3 regions of the Photobacterium sp. NCIMB 13483 genome follow, and region 2 is predicted to be linked to each of the others. Evidence: riboswitches for the same ligand, from Rfam matches in the RefSeq annotation. Region 2 holds a riboswitch; each other region holds the start of a gene.
The links. Region 2 has a riboswitch for lysine ahead of C9I86_RS00960 (Na+/H+ antiporter NhaC family protein). Riboswitches for the same ligand answer to the same signal wherever they lie in the genome.
Positions count from the first base shown of each region.

Region 1: another riboswitch for lysine. It lies ahead of lysC (lysine-sensitive aspartokinase 3); the one in region 2 lies ahead of C9I86_RS00960 (Na+/H+ antiporter NhaC family protein).
Region 3: another riboswitch for lysine. It lies ahead of C9I86_RS16345 (Na+/H+ antiporter NhaC family protein); the one in region 2 lies ahead of C9I86_RS00960 (Na+/H+ antiporter NhaC family protein).

Region 1 covers NZ_PYLV01000027.1:54,279-61,645, forward strand. Annotated here, with positions in the region: gene C9I86_RS17150 (PglL family O-oligosaccharyltransferase) at 1-550, shown strand, start outside; gene C9I86_RS17155 (alanine--glyoxylate aminotransferase family protein) at 608-1,726, opposite strand; lysine riboswitch at 1,934-2,115, shown strand; gene lysC (lysine-sensitive aspartokinase 3) at 2,228-3,595, shown strand; gene metH (methionine synthase) at 3,676-7,344, opposite strand.
Region 2 covers NZ_PYLV01000001.1:198,018-205,384, reverse strand. Annotated here, with positions in the region: gene hisF (imidazole glycerol phosphate synthase subunit HisF) at 1-770, shown strand, start outside; gene hisIE (bifunctional phosphoribosyl-AMP cyclohydrolase/phosphoribosyl-ATP diphosphatase HisIE) at 767-1,387, shown strand; gene C9I86_RS00965 (thymidine kinase) at 1,555-2,133, opposite strand; gene C9I86_RS00960 (Na+/H+ antiporter NhaC family protein) at 2,307-3,899, opposite strand; lysine riboswitch at 4,008-4,189, opposite strand; gene C9I86_RS00955 (H-NS family nucleoid-associated regulatory protein) at 4,571-4,966, shown strand; gene C9I86_RS00950 (lytic transglycosylase domain-containing protein) at 5,176-6,147, opposite strand; gene C9I86_RS00945 (YcgL domain-containing protein) at 6,163-6,435, opposite strand; gene minC (septum site-determining protein MinC) at 6,658-7,362, shown strand.
Region 3 covers NZ_PYLV01000025.1:4,694-12,060, reverse strand. Annotated here, with positions in the region: gene C9I86_RS16355 (Qnr family pentapeptide repeat protein) at 1-577, shown strand, start outside; gene C9I86_RS16350 (VOC family protein) at 644-1,084, opposite strand; gene C9I86_RS16345 (Na+/H+ antiporter NhaC family protein) at 1,183-2,772, opposite strand; lysine riboswitch at 2,856-3,030, opposite strand; gene ccoP (cytochrome-c oxidase, cbb3-type subunit III) at 3,182-5,368, opposite strand; gene ccoO (cytochrome-c oxidase, cbb3-type subunit II) at 5,365-5,973, opposite strand; gene ccoN (cytochrome-c oxidase, cbb3-type subunit I) at 5,966-7,367, opposite strand, start outside.

The DNA of each region.
Region 1 (7,367 bases), on a different contig from region 2:
CGTATTACATACGCAACTGGAATATCCGTTTTATCACTCACTTGCCCATTGGATCATGTTTATTATTTTGATCTTCTGGGTCGATAATCTCACCACCAAATACCATCGCTATCAAACTCAATATGTACTTGCTCTTAAAGTCAGTGCCATCACAATACCGATAATGGTAACCAGTTTTATGATCACCACCTTATATTCAGGATGGTTACTGACTAAGTTTGAAACAACACGTCCAGTTGATATCAATTATTTAGTCAAAGTGAATAATCCATGGGCATGGCAAGATCGCTTTGAGTGGGATTTACACCACACTCAATTACAAGTTGGAATCGCCACCAATAAACCCCAATTGGTGACAGATTATATTATTTGGGCTAATCAAAAAGCCCTCACTTGGCCACGACCAGCGTTATATCAGAACTTAGTATTAGCATATAACGATCAAGGTAACACTGCTCAAGCTGAGCAAGTGGCGGCAGAAGCACAACAACTATTTCCAAGCCTCACACAACTTAGCGCCGCAACAACCACAACGTCATCAGCAAAGTAACCATGACGAACAACCATCAATGGCGAACGCTATCGCTATTGATGGTTCATCACTACTTTATTTCAATGTGCTTTCAAGGGCTTTAAGGCACAAAGCGACATTTTCACTGCGCGCAGCATAACCCATCAATCCAATCCGCCATGCTTTACCTGCAAGCGAGCCTAATCCTGCACCAATTTCTAAATTATAACGCTCTAATAAAGTCGATCTTACCGCGGCATCATCGACGCCTTCTGGAATATAAACCGTATTAAGCTGAGGTAGCCTATATTCCTCTGCAACCACAAATTCAATCCCTAGCGCTTCAAGTCCAGCTTTCAATTCAAGATGCGTCCGTTGATGTCGTTGCCAAGCTTGCTCTAACCCTTCGTTATGTAACAACACTAAAGCTTCATGTAGAGCGTATAAACTATTAACAGGCGCAGTATGGTGATAACTACGTTTACCTTCACCACTCCAATACCCCAGCACTAAACTTTGATCTAAAAACCAACTTTGCACTGCTGTTTTACGTTGCTGAATTTTATTTATAGCTTGCTCGGAAAACGTCAGTGGCGATAATCCAGGTACACAAGATAAACACTTCTGACTACCAGAATAAACCGCATCAAGTTGCCACTCATCCACCAGCAACGGTACGCCACCTAAAGATGTTACGGCATCAACAATGGTTAAACAGCCATACTTTCGTGCAATTTCAGCCAAGGTTTTTGCATCAGATAATGCGCCAGTTGACGTTTCTGCATGTACAAAAGCAACAATTTTAATATCAGGATCGGTCTGTAATGCTTGTTCAACCAAAGCAGGAGATACAGGCTCGCCCCATGCATTATCAACCATAATGGCTATACCGCCACAGCGTTCAACGTTCTCTCGCATACGATCGCCAAATACACCATTACGGCAAACTAATACCTTATCTCCCGCCTCAACCAAATTAACAAAACAGGCTTCCATACCCGCACTACCTGGCGCTGACACCGCAATCGTAAACGTATTTTTCGTTTGAAATGCATATTGTAGTAGCTGCTTAAGCTCATCCATCATTTTAATAAATAGCGGATCAAGGTGACCAATTGTCGGTCGGCTTAGTGCTTGTAATACTTGTGGATAGATATCAGAGGGCCCCGGTCCCATAAGTGTTCTTTGAGGCGGTATAAAACTGGTGATAGGCATAGATTCAACTCCATTAAATCATGATTATTATCAATAGGGTGATGGAAAGATTAATCGTTATTACAGAGTATTAGAGCAATGCCAAAGCTGCAAGTAACGACCTGAGATCCTGTTAGTTATACCTACTTTTTGTTAACTATCGAGAAATTATCATTTAACAATTGACAACTAAGGGCGATTTCCTATTCAATAACAACAGTGATTATTCACGACAGAAGAGGTGCGTTACCTAGGTAGCAAAATTGAAGGGCCCAACCCTAAATCAATTTTGTGAGGGAGAGTAACGCCGAGATATCACCTGTTTGGGGCAGATGATATCGGCTATGAGAGTTGAATCTCTCAGGCTGTCATCTAAGTCAGGTTGACTATGATGGGGAGCTTCTGGGTAGCCGCACCAGCGTTACTGCCTATTACCTCCTCGACAATGGACGTCGGGAATTCTTCCGAAGCAAAAGTCTACTTTGCAGTATTTACGATATAAGGGAGAACACCGTAATGAGCATGCTTTCGACCGCAACAACCAACCCAGTGATTGTGGCCAAATTTGGTGGCACCAGTGTCGCCAACTATGCCGCAATGTGTCGCAGTGCCAATATAGTTATTGCCAATCCACACACCAAAATAGTGTTAATAAGTGCTTGCTCAGGCGTGACCAATTTACTGGTCGCCTTAGCCAAGGGGATTAGTGATATCACTTTACGCCAACAACATTTACAGCAATTAACCACGACTCACCAACAGATACTGGATCAACTTCAGCATCCACACGCAGTGAGTGGTGCTATTTACACACTATTAGATGATATAGCCTCTGCCTCTGCGCAGGCAGCAATAGCATCATCATCACAACTTACTGACAAATTAGTCAGTCATGGCGAGCTATTATCAACCCATCTTTTTAATCAAATTTTAGTCGAAATGAATGCTGCTGCGATACGATTTGATATTCGTGATGTCATGCGTACTGATACCCAATTTGGTAAAGCATTACCGCAACCCGAACTTATTCGCCAATTAGCTCAACAACATTTAGTGCCACTTATCGATACTCAGATTGTGGTTTCACAAGGCTTTATTGGCCGTGATGAGCTTGGCAATACCACCACACTAGGGCGAGGTGGCAGTGATTATAGTGCAGCATTAATTGCAGAAGCCGTTGATGCGACCACGCTAGAGATCTGGACCGATGTTCCGGGAATGTACACTACCGATCCTCGCATTACAGCTGCAGCGAAACCGATCAAAGAAATCAGCTTTAGTGAAGCCTCTGAAATGGCCAATTTTGGTGCTAAGATCCTCCATCCATCAACACTGGTTCCAGCCATTCGCCACCAAATTCCAGTATTTATTGGTTCATCAACAGCGCCGCAACAAGGTGGAACATGGATCAGAAAAACCGTGAATCAAGCGCCACTCTTTAGAGCACTAGCATTGCGTGGAAATCAGACTATGGTGACACTCACCAGTCTTAATATGTTTCAAGCTTATGGCTTTTTAGCCGAAGTGTTTCGTATTTTGGCAGAACATAAAATCTCGGTCGATTTAATAACCACCTCAGAAGTCAGTGTCTCGTTAACGCTCGATCAAACCGATACTGGCGGTGGTGCCCCAACATTACCTTCCGCTGCCGTTGAACAATTAAATCAATTGTGCCGTGTTGATATTGAACAGGGATTATCGTTAGTGGCGTTGATTGGTAATCATATGAGTGACAGTAAAGGCTCAGCCAAGCATATCTTTGGCGCACTTGATGCGTATAATTTACGCCTTATTTGTTATGGTGCTAGCCCGCATAATCTGTGCTTTTTAGTCCATGAAGCCGATGCTAAATCAGTCATAACAACCCTGCACCAACAACTTTTAGAATAATCACTATCAGAACAAATAAGAAAAAAGATAAAAAAAAGGCGCAATGTTTGCGCCTTTTTTATTTTAACCTAATGATTATTTTACAAATTAGGCCCTAACCACTTTTCAGCTTCGATCAAATCCCAACCTTTGCGATCAGCATAACTTGCTAACTGATCATGCTGGATCTGTGCGACAGCAAAGTAGCGCGCATCTGGGTGTGAGAAATACCAACCAGATACTGCAGCCCCCGGCCACATGGCATAACTTTCGGTCAACACCATGCCAGTATTGGCTTCTGCATCCAATAACTGCCAAATCGCCCCTTTTTCGGTATGTTCAGGACAGGCGGCATACCCAGGAGCTGGACGAATACCTTGGTACTTTTCACGAATTAAATCGTCATTATTAAGATCTTCATCAGCGGCATAACCCCAGATTTGTTTACGTACCATTTGATGCATACACTCAGCAAACGCTTCTGCAAGTCGATCCGCCACCGCCTGAATCATGATCGCATTATAATCGTCACCTTGCGCTTTAAACTGATCAGCAATATCGTATTCACCAATCCCACCCGTCACTGCAAAAGCACCAATCCAATCGGCTTTGCCGCTTTCTTTTGGGGCAATATAATCAGATAAACAATAATTTGGCCCTTTGGGCTTCTTGGTTTGTTGGCGTAAACCATGCAATATCGTTAGTACTTCAGTACGAGTATCATCGGTATATACTTCAATATCATCACCAATATTATTGGCAGGAAATAACCCACACACGCCATTAGCTTTGATCATGCCTGTACGTTCAATGTCATCAAGGATCTTATTAGCGTCGTTAAATAACTTGGTTGCTTCAACCCCAACAACTTCATGGCGTAAAATGGTTGGATATTTACCACTCAATGACCAAGTCATAAAAAAGGGTGTCCAATCGATATATTGGCGTAATTTAGCCACCGGGAAATCGGTAAAAGTATGCACACCCGCTTGTTTTGGTTGCGGCGGCGTATAATTTTCCCAATCAAGCATTACCGCATTTGCACGCGCTTGATCTAAGGTGATTGGAGGCGTTCGTGGCTTTTTACGTGCATGCTGTTCACGTACAACATCATATTCAGCAGCTAGGCGCTCAACAAATGCTGGCTTCTGGTGCTCTGATAATAATGCCGAACAGACACCAACAGCGCGTGAGGCATTAGAGACATACACCACCGGTTGTTGATAATTTTGTTCAATCTTCACTGCAGTATGCGCTTTTGAAGTGGTGGCACCACCTATCAATAATGGCACCTCAAACCCACGTCGCTGCATTTCTTTGGCAACATGTACCATCTCATCAAGTGATGGCGTAATCAAACCACTCAGTCCAATAATATCAACGTTTTGTTCTTGGGCGACCTGCAATATTTTATCGCATGATACCATCACACCTAAATCAATAATTTCATAGTTATTGCATTGAAGTACGACTCCAACAATGTTCTTACCTATATCGTGAACATCGCCTTTTACTGTGGCTAATAAAATTTTACCGTTGGTATATCCCGCTTGTTTTTCGGCGTTGATATAAGGTTCTAAATAGGCAACAGCTTGTTTCATAACGCGAGCGGATTTAACCACTTGAGGCAAGAACATCTTGCCTTCACCAAACAAGTCTCCGACGACATTCATACCCGCCATTAGTGGACCTTCAATCACTTCTAATGGCTTGCTTGCATTGGCTCGCGCAAGTTCAGTGTCTTCAACAATAAACTCAGTAATGCCTTTAACCAGCGCATGTTCTAAGCGCTTTTCAACTGGCCAGCTACGCCATTCTTGCTGAGTCCGATCTTCTTCAATCGCACCGCTATCACGATAATTAGCGGCAATATCAAGCAAGCGATCGGTACTATCATCACGCCGATTAAGTACCACGTCTTCAACGGCATTACGTAATTCATCAGACAGATCATCATAAATAGCTAACTGACCTGCATTAACGATCCCCATATCCATGCCATTTTTAAAACAATAATATAAAAACACCGCATGGATAGCTTCTCGAACCGGATTATTGCCTCTAAATGAGAACGAGACATTAGACACTCCACCCGAAACCATCGCGTGAGGTAACGTTCGTTTAATATCAGCAACAGCCTCAATAAAATCGACCGCATAGTTATTGTGTTCTTCTATACCTGTCGCAACCGCAAAGATATTGGGATCGAAAATAATATCTTCCGGTGGAAATCCCACTTCATCGACAAGAATATGATAAGCATTAGTACAAATTTCAATTTTACGCTCACGTGTATCAGCTTGGCCTTCTTCATCAAAAGCCATCACAATCACTGCGGCACCATAACGACGTAGCAACTTAGCTTGAGCTATAAAATTCTCTTTACCTTCTTTGAGTGAGATAGAATTAACTATTGGTTTGCCCTGAACACATTTCAGTCCAGCTTCAATGATCTCCCACTTTGATGAATCAACCATAATTGGCACTTTAGCGATCTCAGGCTCAGTCGCACACAAATTAAGGAAGCGCACCATTGCCGCTTGCGCATCCAACATGCCTTCATCCATGTTGATATCAATGATTTGAGCACCAGCTTCAACTTGCTGCCGAGCAACCTCTAGCGCTTCATCATAAAGTTCATCTTTAATTAAGCGTTTAAAACGTGCAGAGCCAGTAACATTGGTTCGCTCACCAACGTTAACAAATAAACTTTCAGCCTCAATGGTCAGCGGTTCTAATCCCGATAACCGACAGGCAATTTTAATCTCAGGTAATACGCGAGGTTTAATATTTTTAGTCACTTGGTACATCTGCCGAATATGCTCCGGTGTCGTACCACAGCAGCCGCCAACCAAGTTTAAAAAACCTTGCTGAGCCCACTCTTTAATATGCTCAGCCATTTCATCAGCTTCAAGATCATATTCACCAAACGCATTAGGCAACCCTGCATTAGGATGAGCGGAAACAGCACACTCTGAAATACGGGATAACTCAGCCACATATTGACGTAACTCATCAGGACCGAGGGCGCAATTTAAGCCAAAGGAAATCGGCTTTACATGGCGCAAAGAATTATAAAAAGCTTCAGTAGTTTGACCTGAAAGCGTACGTCCAGAGGCATCAGTGATGGTTCCTGAAATCATCACCGGAAGCTCATAACCAAGATCGTCAAAAACCCCAGTGACCGCAAAAGCACAGGCTTTAGCATTCAAAGTATCAAAAATAGTTTCAATCAAAATAATATCAACACCACCTTTGATTAACGCGTGGGTCGATTCACGATAGGCAATCACCAACTCATCAAAAGTGACATTACGAAAACCAGGATCATTGACATCAGGGGAAATAGAACAAGTACGGTTCGTTGGCCCTAAAACACCCGCCACAAATCGGGGTTTATTCGGCGTTTGTGCTGTCCACTCATCCGCCGCCTCACGGGCAAGGGTTGCCGCCGCAAAATTAATTTCGGCGCTAAAGCTTTCCATATCATAATCAGCCATCGCAATGGTGGTCGCGTTAAAGGTGTTGGTTTCTAAAATATCAGCGCCAGCCTCTAAATATTCCAGATGAATATCTTTAATTAGCTGTGGTTGGGTTAACACCAATAGATCATTATTGCCTTTAAGATCCGCATGCCAATCATTAAAACGTTGGCCTCGGTAATCTTGCTCGTCAAGCTTATAACTTTGAATCATGGTGCCCATACCGCCATCGATGATCAAAATCTGCTGTTCAAGTCGCTTATGCAGTACATCCTTGTCTTTTAACACTACATTATATCCTTATAATCCAT
Region 2 (7,367 bases):
TAGCTAAACGTATTATTCCTTGTTTAGATGTCCGTGATGGTCAGGTTGTAAAAGGCGTCCAATTTCGTAATCACGAAATCATTGGCGACATCGTACCACTGGCAAAACGTTACGCTGAAGAAGGTGCAGATGAACTGGTTTTCTATGATATTACCGCCTCAAGCGATGGCCGAGTCGTTGATAAAAGCTGGGTATCTCGCGTTGCAGAAGTGATTGATATTCCATTCTGTGTCGCAGGTGGCATCAAATCAGCTGAAGACGCAAGCCGTATTCTTCAATTTGGTGCCGATAAAGTTTCTATCAATTCACCAGCATTGGCTGATCCGTCATTAATCACCACACTAGCGAATAAGTTCGGTGTGCAATGTATTGTTGTCGGTATTGATTCCTATTTTGATGCTGAAACGGGTCAATATCAGGTCTATCAATTTACGGGAGATGAAAGCCGTACCAAAGCCACTCAATGGCAAACACGTGATTGGGTTGAAGAAGTCCAACGTCGTGGCGCAGGTGAAATCGTATTAAATATGATGAACCAAGACGGCGTGCGTAACGGTTACGACTTAGATCAACTCAATATGGTACGCAGTGTCTGTAACGTGCCTTTAATTGCTTCTGGTGGCGCGGGTGAAATGTCACACTTTCATGATGCATTTCAACTCGCCAATGTTGATGGCGCACTGGCGGCATCAGTATTTCATAAACAAATCATTAATATTGGTGAGTTAAAGCACTATCTAAAACAACAACAGCTGGAGATTCGACTATGAGTTTAACAACATCTATTGATTGGGAAAAAGTAGCCGGATTGATCCCTGCTATTATTCAAGATAACAACAGTGGCCAAGTATTAATGCTGGGCTACATGAATGATGAAGCGTTAGCTAAAACATTAGCCACTAAACAAGTCACTTTTTGGTCACGCACTAAAAATCGCTTATGGACCAAAGGGGAAACATCAGGCAACGTATTACACCTAAAAAGTATTCAGCTCGATTGCGATCAAGATACGTTATTAATTCAAGTCGATCCAATTGGCCCAACTTGTCATTTAAACACCACTAGTTGTTTTGGTAATGATGACACGACTAATACTCAACCGGCACTGGTGTTCCTTCATCAACTTGAACAAGTACTGGCTGATCGTAAAGGTGCAGATCCCGACTCATCTTACACCGCGAGCCTCTATAACCGTGGTACCAAACGTATATCGCAGAAAGTGGGCGAAGAAGGGGTTGAAGTCGCGCTTGCGGCAACGTCGGGTGATAAAGCGGAATTAGTCTGTGAATCAGCTGATCTTATTTACCACTTATTGGTTCTATTACAAGATCAGAATCTTGCTCTGGAAGATGTCATCAATAAACTTAAACAACGTCACCAACAATAATGAGTAATCGTCATTAATATGCAATACGTAATAATCTCATAAATCATACAATAAGATTCAAACAACACCTGTTATTCTGATGTTACTTATTTTATTACGCAACGAAATTGTTATTGCCGCATAAAAAAAGGAAGCTATGCTTCCTTTTTTATTCATTTAAATGCGTATTATCGCCCCAGTGCTTCTTTATAATGCGCGCGGCACACTGAGAGGTAAAGATCATTACCACCAATCTCAACCTGATTACCATCAGCAATAGCATTACCCGCTTCATCTTGACGAATAACCATATTTGCTTTACGACCACAGTGACAAATTGTTTTTAGCTCAACTAATTTATCAGCCCAAGATAATAAATAACGACTACCTTCAAATAACTCGCCAAGAAAATCAGTACGTAATCCATAACATAACACTGGAATATCTAATTTATCGACAACTTCAGTTAATTGATAAACTTGCTCTTTGGTTAAAAATTGGCATTCATCAATTAGCACACAATCAATTTTTCCTGCATTCGAAAAGTTGATTAATATCTGGTACAAATCATCTTTTGAATTAAATAATTCAGCATCTTCTTGTAAACCAATGCGAGAGCTAACTTTACCTTTACCAAAACGATCATCAATCGCCGCCGTAAAAATAATTGGCGTCATGCCGCGCTCACGGTAGTTAAATGATGATTGTAATAATGTGGTCGATTTCCCAGCGTTCATTGCTGAGTAATAGAAATACATCTGGGCCATTAGCTTTCCTAGTCATACGAATTACATTTAAAAATCGCGCAGATGCTACATAAAATTACTGGTAATGGAAAGTACCTAGGTCAACAACTGTTATTGTTACTATAAAAAAACCAGTTGATCATCATCAACTGGTTCAATTTACGCCCATTGGGTTATTTTAATAACGTTTACTATTAACGCAATGCCGCCCCTTTTAATGGTCGGCTCGACAACCATGATAAAAGGAAACACATTAATATAAATGCAACAGTTGCCACTAAAAATGCTAATGCTAATGAATCTGTAATCCCTAAGGTTAAGAATCCAATCGCAGAAATAACGGCCACAGATAATGCATAAGGTAATTGGGTCGCTACATGATCTATATGATGACAACGAGCACCTGTCGATGACAATATCGTCGTATCAGATATTGGAGAACAGTGATCACCAAACACCGAACCTGCAAGCACACTCGCAAGCATAGGTAACATTAAACTAATTTCAGTCGCCCCAGCGAGATCACCAGCAATAGGTAACATTATGCCAAATGTTCCCCATGAGGTGCCGGTTGAGAATGCCATAATGCCTGATAATAAAAACAGGATCATTGGTAGTAATGCTGGATTAATATTACCTTGAACAAGGGTAGATAAATATTGTCCCGTTTTCATATCACCAATAACGCCACCAATACTCCATGCAAACAATAGAATTAAAATTGCACCAAACATTGATTTTGCGCCAACCCAAAGCGTGTTACTGATCTCTTTTGCTGCAATACGTTGACGAAACACAGGAATAATCGCGGCAATTAAACCAAAGCTACCACCAAGACATAATGCTTGGCCAACATTGGTATTTTCAAAAGCGCCTAATAATGAAAATGGCTTACCTTCTGTAACAAGAACTTGATAGCCCGTAAATACCATAAAAAAGAACGTAGCAATAATAAGAATAATAATTGGCCACACTAAATCACCAACTCGTCCTTGCAAACTCTCTTTGATATCGAGCTCTTCTGTTAAGTCTTTCGCCTGATCATCAACATCACCGCCGACATCAGTTCCACGACCATGACAAGCCGCTCTTTCATGTTTTCTCATGGGTCCAATATCCCACTGGAACCATGACACCACAAACACCATTGCTAATGCAAAAATAGCATAAAAATTCATTGGAGCTAACGTCATAAAGGCACTTAATGGCGTATATTCAGTAACGCCGTGAGTCACTAATATTCCGCCGATAAGCGTAATAATGTAAGCTCCCCAACTTGATGCTGGCATTAATACACACATAGGTGCTGCCGTTGAATCAAGAATATAAGCAAGCTTTGAACGTGAAACTTGAAAACGATCAGTTACAGGACGGGCAATAGAACCAACCGCAAGGCTATTAAAATAGTCGTCGACAAAAATGAATACCCCTAAAAAAGCGGCCAAAAGTTTTGCCCCACGTTTGGTTTTAATTTTTGTCTGTGCCCACTCAGCAAAAGCACGAGTCCCCCCAGACAAAGTTAATAACGCAGTGGTCATCCCGAGCAATATTAAAAACAGCACAATACTCATATTCCAAGTATTTATGCCATCCTCTGCAATGAATAACCCTTTGATTGATGTAACAAGATAGGACGCTGTATTAGCGAAAGAAAAATCATTAAGAAATAATGCTCCAAGCACAACACCTGTACCTAAAGACAATAGAACTCTACGCGTAAGAATCGCCAAGCCAAGCGCGACTAATGGCGGAATAATGGATGTTAAGGAGTGGGAATAATCTATCAAAGTTTATAATCTCTACGACAACCAATTCTGGTTAGAAGATCTACTGCTAGATATAACCATGATGGCATATTAAATTGAGTATATAGAAAGAAGGTTAGCCTTCCCAGCCTCTACAGTAGCGCTCCATAGTTATATCTTTATCTACTATGGCAGTATTACACTTATTCAATGTAACCCCAGTAAGAGTATTTGATATATGCTTCTTACTTCGGCATTGACCCCTTTCACTAATAGTCATAGGTATCACCCTCATATTAGTTACTAATAAACAATGCACCTCTACCCTTATCATTAAAGATGTAATGAAACATTCTACGTAAACGATTCAACTTTGCAACACTGTAAGTTAAAATTATTAACAATAGATATCACAAATGGATTAGCAACAACTATAAAGGTTCAGCAATAACGAAGCGGTATACCATTTTTAATTTTATTATCATTTAACATATAAAGAGCAACAACAATAACTAAAACTGTTTGGCTCATATTTATACTTTTAATGAAGAAATATTTTATAAATAGTGTCATATACCGAACATAACTATTTTTTAAATAAAGAAATGATTAAAATGTTTTACACGTAATGTATAAAAGTATTACTATTGCAAAAAATGTTTTAATGCTGCTATTATTATTTACAGTTAATTAAAAATAACAGGAAATATAAAATGTCTGATGCAATGAAAGCGCTTTTAAACCTTCGAAGCCTACGCGCACTTTCGCGCGAATATACACTAGAGCAACTTGAAGAAGCGTTAGATAAACTAACAACAGTTGTTACTGAACGTTCAGAAGCTGAAGCTGAAGAACAAGCTAAAGAAAATGAGCGTAATGAAAAACTAGCTCAATATCGTGAAATGCTATTAGCCGACGGTATTGACCCAGAAGAATTACTAGCAAGTTTAGCAAAAGCACCAAAAACTAAACGTGCAACTCGTCCAGCTAAATATAAATTCATCGATGAAAATGGCGATGAAAAGACATGGACAGGCCAAGGCCGTACGCCTAGCGCGCTAAAGAAAGCATTAGATGATGGTCAATCTCTTGATGAGTTTGAAATCTAATCTAAGATTTTAAATAAAGAAGCCTAACTTGTTTAGGCTTTTTTTATATCTGCTATCAATATTACGATTATTATTTCGCTTATAAATATCGCTAGCAAGAATAAAACAATATATATTAGTGACAATCATAAATAACAAAAAAGCCAGACATTAATGCCTAGCTTTTTTATCACTCATTAAACTTGTATACAGATCTAATAATAACTGTGTTATTGAATACGATCAGCTAATGCACTTACTGCTAAAGCAAAATAATGCGAACGATTCCATTTAAGTAATGTTCGATAGTTTTCATATATTAGATAGGACTTACCTTCACCGCCATCAGGCTGAATTAACCATGCTTGAATATCAGCAGCAGGTAATGCACCATGACTGCTATTCATCACACCTAATTTTTTCCATTCTGCCAGTGTCTTTCCTTTTTCTGTTTCCGTACCTTCATAACTCTCAGCTAATACTTGTGACAACTTAACTGGACGTCCCCACGTATATTCACTATTCCAGCCAGAAAGTTTTAAATAATTAGCCGCTGAGGCAAAAACATCCGCTTTTGTATTCCAAATATCCGCTTTACCGTCGCCGTTACCATCAACAGCATAAGTAAGATAAGAGGTTGGCATAAATTGGCACTGACCCATCGCACCAGCCCAAGATCCCTTCATATCATCAATCGTAATATGACCATCTTGTAATATTTCTAATGCAGCCATGACTTGTTTACGAAATAGAGCTTCACGACGACCGTCATAAGCCAATGTTGCTAATGCTTCAACAACATTGTAATTACCTTGAATCTTGCCAAAATTACTTTCTACGCCCCATAAAGCGACAATAAACCGCGGTTGAACACCATATTGTTTACCAATACGTTCTAACGCTTCTTTATTTTGTTGATAGAGACGATTCGCTTGCTTTACTTTCCAGTCAGGCACTGCACGAGTAATATATTGCTCTAATAACAGTTTCTTTTCAGGTTGATTATTATCAGCTTTAACAGCATGCGCTGTATATTTAATACCGTTAAATGCGGCACCGATTATCGGTTCAGAAATACCTTTTTCACGCGCTTCTACTTTTAATTTATCCACATAGGCATCAAATCCTTCTTCATTAGCAAATGCAGAAGAGGACATTCCAACCCCAAGGGCAACAAAAATCGATATCAAACGCTTATACATAATAGCCTTATTTTATTATTTAGCGGCTTTATCAGCCTTATATTGTTCTAATAAATTAGTCACTGGTGGTGGTACCTGTAAATAAAAACCGACAGTACCCAATGCTTCTTTTACTTTCTCAACATCAGCCAGTGCCAACGTTCTACCTTCTAGCTTGATTACCATAACAAATTGAGGTTTGCCAAAGGTCGACATTAATTGTGCGGGCACGTCCGCAAAATCATCTTTTTTATTAATGTAGAGATAAGTATTGTCTTTTTTTAAACTTTTGTAGATTGAACACAACATATAATTAGCCTATTTCATTTATGCGCCATACATTTCAGCACAAGATTACGAGCAATCATTCACTATTGACTCAGTTTTAAGTTAATTGTGTGAGAAGTTTGTCTGAAAAACCAACGTCAGCGCAAGGATAGCTTGCCCCTAACCGCGAGTAAATATACCATGCTAGTACCTTTGTGATAATGAACTAAATGGTTAATTTAAAATCTTAGCCATAATATACCTATGACCAAGATAGCTGAACTAAAAGGGAGCTCGTTCACGCTCTCTGCTCTTCATTTAGTTGATAATGACATTAGTAAAGTAACTAATCAGCTAAAAGACAAAGTTGAACTTGCACCAAATTTTTTCGCTTCTGCACCCGTTGTTATTGATATCTCACAAGTTGATACAGATATTAATTTTGAACAACTAAAAGCGGGAGTGATCGATGCAGGTATGATCCCTGTCGGTATTGGTGGTTGTAAAAATAAAACACAGCAAACACAAGCAAAAGCAGCTGGTTTTGCTATTATGAATGCGGCAAGACCAGTTAAAGATGAGCCATCTGAATTTTTAACTGAAACATTAGATACCCCAGTAAGTACAGATAATAAAGAACCAACGTTAATTATTCGTACACCTGTTCGTTCTGGGCAGCAAATTTATGCTCGTAATCGTGATCTCGTTATTCTCAGTAATGTCAGTGCTGGTGCAGAAATTCTTTCCGATGGTTGTATCCATATTTATGGCACGCTACGTGGGCGCGCTATTGCGGGTGCAAATGGTGAGCAAAGTGCGACAATTTTCTGTCAAAACTTACAATCTGAACTAATTTCTGTTGCGGGAAACTACTGGCTGAGTGATAACATTCAGGAAGAGTTTTGGGGCAAAGGTGTTGTCATATCTCTTGAAGACAATAATCTCAGTATAGAACACCTAGCTTTATAAAAGTT
Region 3 (7,367 bases), on a different contig from region 2:
ATGTCAGTTTTTTCGCTGTGATTTTTCACGTGCAAATTTAACCGATGCTTGTTTTATTGATTGTAGCTTTATTGAAGCAGGAGAGACTGACGGTTGCAGTTTTGCTTATACGAAATTAAAAGATGCCAGTTTTAAAGGTTGTAATTTAGCGATGGCAAATTTTCGTAACGCACAATGCTTTGGTATTGAATTGCACCAATGTAATCTTAAAGGTGCTGATTTCCATTATGCGTCTTTTGCTAATTACATTACGCATAATTCTTTCTTTTGTTCGGCATTTATTTCTGGATGTGATTTGAGCTATGCCAACTTAGAAAGTGTGATGCTTGAAAAATGTGAGCTATTTGAAAACCGTTGGCGTGGCGCTAATTTAATCGGCGTGTCATTTAAAGGTTCTGATTTAAGCCGTGGTGAATTTTCAAGTGAGCAATGGCAACAAGCGATATTTAATGAAGCTAACCTATGCCATGTTGATCTTGATAATGTTGATGTTCGCCGAGTGTCTTTGGAAGGGGCTCAAATTTGTGATTGGCAACAAGAGCAACTATTAGGTAATTTAGGTATCGTTGTTTTATAAATAGTTATGCTAATCAATGATCGCCACAGGAATACGGGATATGCCTGTGGCAGCATTGATTAATGGTTACCATTCACCAATGTTAGCTTGTGAAACCCACGGTTCAGCAGGGGATAACGGCTCACCTTTTTGCAGTAATTCAATTGAAATACCATCAGGCGAACGGACAAAAGCCATATGACCATCACGGGGTGGGCGATTAATCGTCACGCCGCTGTCTTGTAAGTGTTGGCATAATTGATAAATATCATCAACACGAAATGCAAGATGACCAAAATTACGGCCGCCAGTATAGGCTTCAGCATCCCAATTGTAGGTTAATTCTAATAATGGCGATTGTGTTTGAGCCGCCGTTTGTACTTGAGTGGGTGCGGCTAAAAATACTAATGTAAAACGCCCACGTTCACTTTCTTTTCTATTTGTTTCAACTAACCCTAATTTATTGCAGTAAAAGTCCAGTGAGGCATCTAAATCACTGACACGTACCATAGTGTGTAAATATTCCATTACTTCTCCTGATCAAAAAAATCCCCGCGGTTTAGTGCTATAGAATAAATCAAATAAGCACGAAAACGAACGGGGATTATCGTTAATAGCGGTTGTTGTTAATGAGTTTGCGTCGCTACAACGAGTTGTTGTTTCTTATCTTGGCGCACATGGTAGACACAACAACCGATGAACCAGACTGAACTTACTGCAATACCGATAATGGTTGAGCCTGTTATACCCATTGCAAGGTAGCCAAGGAAAGCACCGAAAGCGACAGTTAATGCGTAAGGTAACTGCGTCATAACGTGATCCATGTGATGACTGCCTGCACCTGTTGCTGACAAAATACTGGTGCTTGAAATCGGTGAACTGTGATCACCAAAGACAGAACCTGCTAATACTGCTGATAGCATAGGCATTAATAAGTTAACATCACTTGCAATCGCCATATCACCTGCCAATGGCAGCATGATACCAAATGTACCCCAACTAGTGCCGGTCGCAAAAGACATACCACATGAAAGTAAGAACACTAATGCAGGCAGTAACTCAACAGGTAGGCCATATTTTGTTAATGATGCTAAGTATTGGCCAGTTTCCATATCGCTGACAACAGTACCAATTGTCCATGCAAATAACAGAATGATAATTGCTGGCATCATCGCTTGAACACCTTGAGGTGCAGCTGTTAACCATGTCTTTAGTGGCAACTTTAAGCGCAGTGCTAACACAATGGATACTACAAGACTACATAATGCGGCATACACTAATGATGAACCTACATCTGTATGCTCGATTGAGCCAATTAAGCTAAATGCCAGACCTTTAGCGGCTAAAACTTCTGCGCCACTGATGATCATAAACACAACGCTAGAAACAGTCAGAGTAAGAATTGGTAAGACCATATCAATCATGGTGCCATTACCTTCACCTTCTGTGGTGATTTCTAGCCCTTTTGGGTGACCTTTTGATTCATCCCAAAGTTGGCCGTCACGTGCGCGCTCTTCGTGCTTACGCATTGGACCAATATCAAGTTGGAACGTGATAACCACAAGCACCATTAATAAGGTAAACACAGCATATAGATTCATTGGAATCATCTGTACGAATAATGAAATCGGACTCGTTTCAGTAATATCGTTGGTCACCAAAATACCACCAAGGATCGCAATGATATAGGCACCCCATGATGAAATAGGGGTAATAACACATACCGGTGCTGCGGTTGAATCTAACAGGTAAGCTAATTTTGCTCGTGAAATTTGAAAACGGTCAGTTACGGGGCGACAAATAGGTCCAACAGATAAGCTGTGGAAGAAGTCATCAATAAAGAAGGCAAATACCATCATACCCGTTAAGATATTGGCACTGCGACGATCTTTACAGCGACGAACACCCCATTCAGCAAATGCCTTGGTTGCGCCTGTTGCGGTCATTAAGCTAATCAAACCACCGAGTAATAACATAAATAATAACATGTTAACGTTACTGGTGTTGATCGCACCATCAGCCCAAACTAAGCCAAGAATTTGATGTAAAAGATATTGTAGTGCTGCGAGTGGGTTGAAATTATTTAGAAGGATTGATCCTGCAATAATGCCCACGCCTAAAGATAACAATACGCGGCGGGTAGTAATTGCAAGAATAACTGCCAGTAGTGCGGGAACTACTGATAATAATGAATCAGAATATTGAACTAAATTCATGGATCTCTTAAACACCTATAATAAGGTGGAGATCTACCGAAAGGATAGAGAAACAGATTTCTTTAGAAATAATACTTCTTATCCCTTAGGGTAGCGCTCCATAGACAACATAACTATGGCAGTTCTGTACTTATTAAATACAGAACCAGCGATTATTGATGACTCAATAATTACTTCGGCGCTGACTCCTTTCTTCGGCTCTCATTGGGGATCTCCCTCCAACCGAATACTTTTAGGCAGCGCGCCTCTACTCAAAGGATTAGTCTTGACTATACCTAGATATTTCTCACAAGCAATAAAAAATAATGCTAAATTGTGTAATAGGTTTAAAATACAGCAGCTCAGCTAACTGATTATAGTTTCAATCAGTTAGCACATGCTTATTTCGTTATTGTTGCATATTGTTTCGTTATTCAGGATTGTCGTTCATCGGTTGGGTCATATTATGAATATTGCCTGCAAATCCTGCTTTGATAAGATCTTGACGAATTTTAGTTACCTCTTTTTCTGCCACAGGGATATTTCTTCCCCCTAATTTTTGACGTACAAATGTAATTAATTGAGCCAAATCAGCATCATTTAAAACGGTGTTAAAACTACTCATTGGCATAAAATCTATTTCTTGTTCTAAGAAGTTTGGCATTAAGCCTCGAATAGTAACGGCAATGGTGTCATACGGATCTTTATGCATGATGATGCCATTATTAAGCAGTGCTGGTGCAATACCTTCGCGACCTTTACCATCTGGGCCATGACAAGCACCACAGGTTTGAATATACAGCCCATATAATTGTTGATCTTTAGTTTGTTGATCGGCAGGACCTTCAGCTAAATTAGGATTCTGAATATTTATTTGTGCTGGTGTTAAATCACCAAAGCCTGGTGGTGTAATTTGACCAACCGATTTATCTACTACGTTATATTTGTCGCCTGTAATAAGGTATTCCGCAATAGCACTGACATCTTCACGGGTTAAATAGCGGGTACTGTTTTTTACCACTTCCGCCATACCACCAAATGCGGTGCCTTTTTCGGAATGGCCTGTTTTAAGAAAATCAGTCAGTGAATTTACATCCCAGCGATCTTGATAAAGCTCGGTTGCGGTAATATCAGGTGCCATCCAACCATCAATTAAATTACCTTGAAAGAGCTTATCGGCAATTAACGCTTGAGCAATATTTCGTGGTGTGTGGCACTCAGAACAGTGACCTAAGCTCATGGTTAAATATTTACCTCGACGCCAAGTTTCAGTGCTGTTGGCTGGATATTGTAATGGGTCGGTATCAAGAAATGCGATATTCCAACCTAATAAGCCTAAGCGAATATTACTTGGAAACATCATTTGGTTATCTAAATTACGAGTATTCACATAATCGAGTGATTGCATGTATACCCACAATGCTTTGGTATCAGCATCAGTGATGTATTGATAAGAAGAGTAGGGCATTGCAGGATAAAGATAGCCGTGCTTGCCTTTACCTTTATGCAGAGCATCATAAAACTCAGTATATGTGTAATCACCAATTCCAAATTCAGGGTGCGATGAAATATTAGTGGAATACAATGTACCAAATGGAGTAACAAAACCTAATCCGCCACCAAATAATTCGCCACCTTCACCAGTATGACAAGCAACGCAGTCTCCAGCGTAAGCGAGATATTGTCCTTGAGTAATTTGCTCTTTGTTTAATTGGGCAATTTCGGTTTTACGAACAGTATTTTGATGACGTAGATAGGCGCCTAATGCTTGAATTTCAGCATCAGAAAGTTGCTGGGCAAAGGCTGGCATAACATTATTAAGACCATTGTTTATGGTATGCGTAATGCCCTCAATACTGCCATTATGTAACCAGATATTATCGGTTAAATTGGGTGCACCTAGTAATTGATTGCCTTTTGCATCACTACCGTGACAACTGGTACAGTTTTTATTAAAGACAGTTTTACCTTGCTGTAATGCAAAACTTGATGCTGAAAGAATACGATCAGCTTGTAACGAGGCAATATAAGTGGCGACATGATTGATATCTTCAGCAGATAGAAGAGTTTTCCAACCCGCCATAACACCATTACGGCCTTGAGTAATGGAGTGATAAATATCTTTATCTGTACCGCCATAAAGCCACACATCATCAGTTAAGTTAGGAAAGTGGGTTTGACCTTCCGCTTCACTCAAATGACAAGCGGCACAATGGGTTTGAAACAGGGCTTTACCCGTGGTTACTATGGTATCGTCTTGGCTCAATTGCAGATATGAACTGTCGCTGAGTTTTGCTTGTATGATTTGTGCTTCTAAATCAGTCGCATGAGGCTGAGTAGCTTCACTGGTTGATTTCCATGCCATTAAGCCTTGCCAGTTACCAAGTCCAGGGTAAAGCACTAAAAATATAGCAGCGAATAGAAATGCAATGCCATAAGAGAACAATAATAACTTAGGAACAGCAGCATCGTTTTCTTGAATGTTATCAAAACTATCAACTGTTTTATCTTTATCTGCAGTATGATTTTTTCGCCAATAATACACCACGACGATGAGCATAAAAATTAAAAACAGTAAGGTCAATAATGTAACCCAATTGCTCCAGAAAGTGTTCATTGCTGTACTCCCTGCTCGTGTCCTAGACTTTGTAAATAAGCAATCAGTGCCTCAGCTTTGGTATGACCTTTAACGGCAAGGCGTGCTTGTTGTATTTCTTTATCATTATAAGGCACACCTAATATGCGTAATGCTTTGAGTTTTGCTTCTGCATCTTCTCCATCTAGCACCTGTTCAAATAACCAAGGATAGGCGGGCATGATAGAGGTGGGTACAACATCACGTGGATTATTTAGGTGTATAGCATGCCATTGATCAGAGTATTTGCGTCCAAGATTGGTGAGATCAGGGCCGGTACGTTTAGATCCCCATAAATTAGGAAATTCATAAATGTCATCGCTTTCTCGGCTATAGCGGCCATAACGTTTTATTTCTGCATCTAAGGGGCGCACCATCATAGTATGGCAAGTATGACAGCCCTCACTGATGTAGACATCTCGGCCTTCGACTTCTAATGCTGTCAGTGGTTTAGCACTGGATTCTGCAATTAGTTTGTCTTGATAAAAGAATGCGGGTAGCACCCAAACAAGAAAAGAAATACTGGCAACAATGACGGTGGAAATAATTAAGATAAACACCGATTGTGTGAAATCTTTATTAAGCATGTTCATTGATCTCCTCAGTTGAGGATGGGGTTGTTAATGGCTGTTTTAGGGTGCGATAAAGGTTATATATCATTAGTACTAACCCAAATACAAAGCTGACACCACCGATGAAACGCGCCAACATCCATGGTGAGGAAAAGTTCATTGCATCTACAAAACTATAAGTTAAGCTGCCATTTGGCTCTTGTTGTAACCACATATAACCTTGACCAATGCCAGCGATCCACAATGCTACTGCGTAAATAAGAATTCCTATATGTGCAAACCAAAAATGCCATTTAACTAAGCGATTCGACCATAATTGCTGGTGGCCCCAAAGGCGGGGAATAAAATAATAAAAAACCGCAATGGCAGACATGCCCACCCAACCTAGAGCCGCAGAATGCACATGACCGATGATCCAGTCAGTGTTGTGCGCAATCATATTAAACCAACGAATAGCCAGTAATGGGCCTTCAAATGTGGCAAGGGCATAATAGATAATGGCGGAGAAAAAGAACCACATAATGTAATCATGCTTGAGCTTAGGTTTGTTACTGAGTAAGGTCATAATGCTATTAAATGCACCACCCCAAGAGGGGAGCCATAAAATAAGTGACATTACGATCCCAAGATTTTGTAGCCAATCAGGAACAGAAGAATAAATAAGATGGTGTGTACCGGCCCATGTATAAAATCCAACTAGGCCCCAAAAGTGAATAATAGACAAACGGTAAGAGTAGATTGGGCGGTCGGATATTTTAGGAATGAAGTAGTAGTTCATTCCAATAATACCAGCGGTCAGAAGGAAGCCAACGGCATTATGCCCCCACCACCATTGTACGATTGCATCTTCAGCGCCAGAATAAATTGAATATGATTTCCAGAAGGTTACGGGCAATTCAAGATTATTGACGATAAAAATCATCGCAATAACTAAAATAAAAGCGCCATAAAACCAGTTGGCGACAAATATATGTGCCACGGTTCTTTTGGCGATGGTGCCAAAAAATAAAATGGCATACAGAACCCAAACAACTGCAATTAAAATATCAATTGGCCATTCAAGTTCGGCATATTCTTTTGAGGTAGTAAAACCAAGTGGTAGCGTAATAACAGCAAGGATTAATATAAGTTGCCAACCATAGTAAACAAACCAAGACAGGCAGTGGTTAAATAATGGCACTTTACAGGTTCGTTGAACGATATAAAGCGAAGTACCCATTAAAATATTCACCACAAAACCAAAAATAACCCCGTTGGTATGTAATGGTCGTAGGCGACCGAATTGAAAATACTCTGAGTTTAAATTGAGCGCGGGCCAATAAAGTTGTCCTGCAAGAATAACGCCTATCGTCATGGCTATTAGTCCCCAGATAACACTAGTAACCATGAAGTATTTAACAACTTTATAA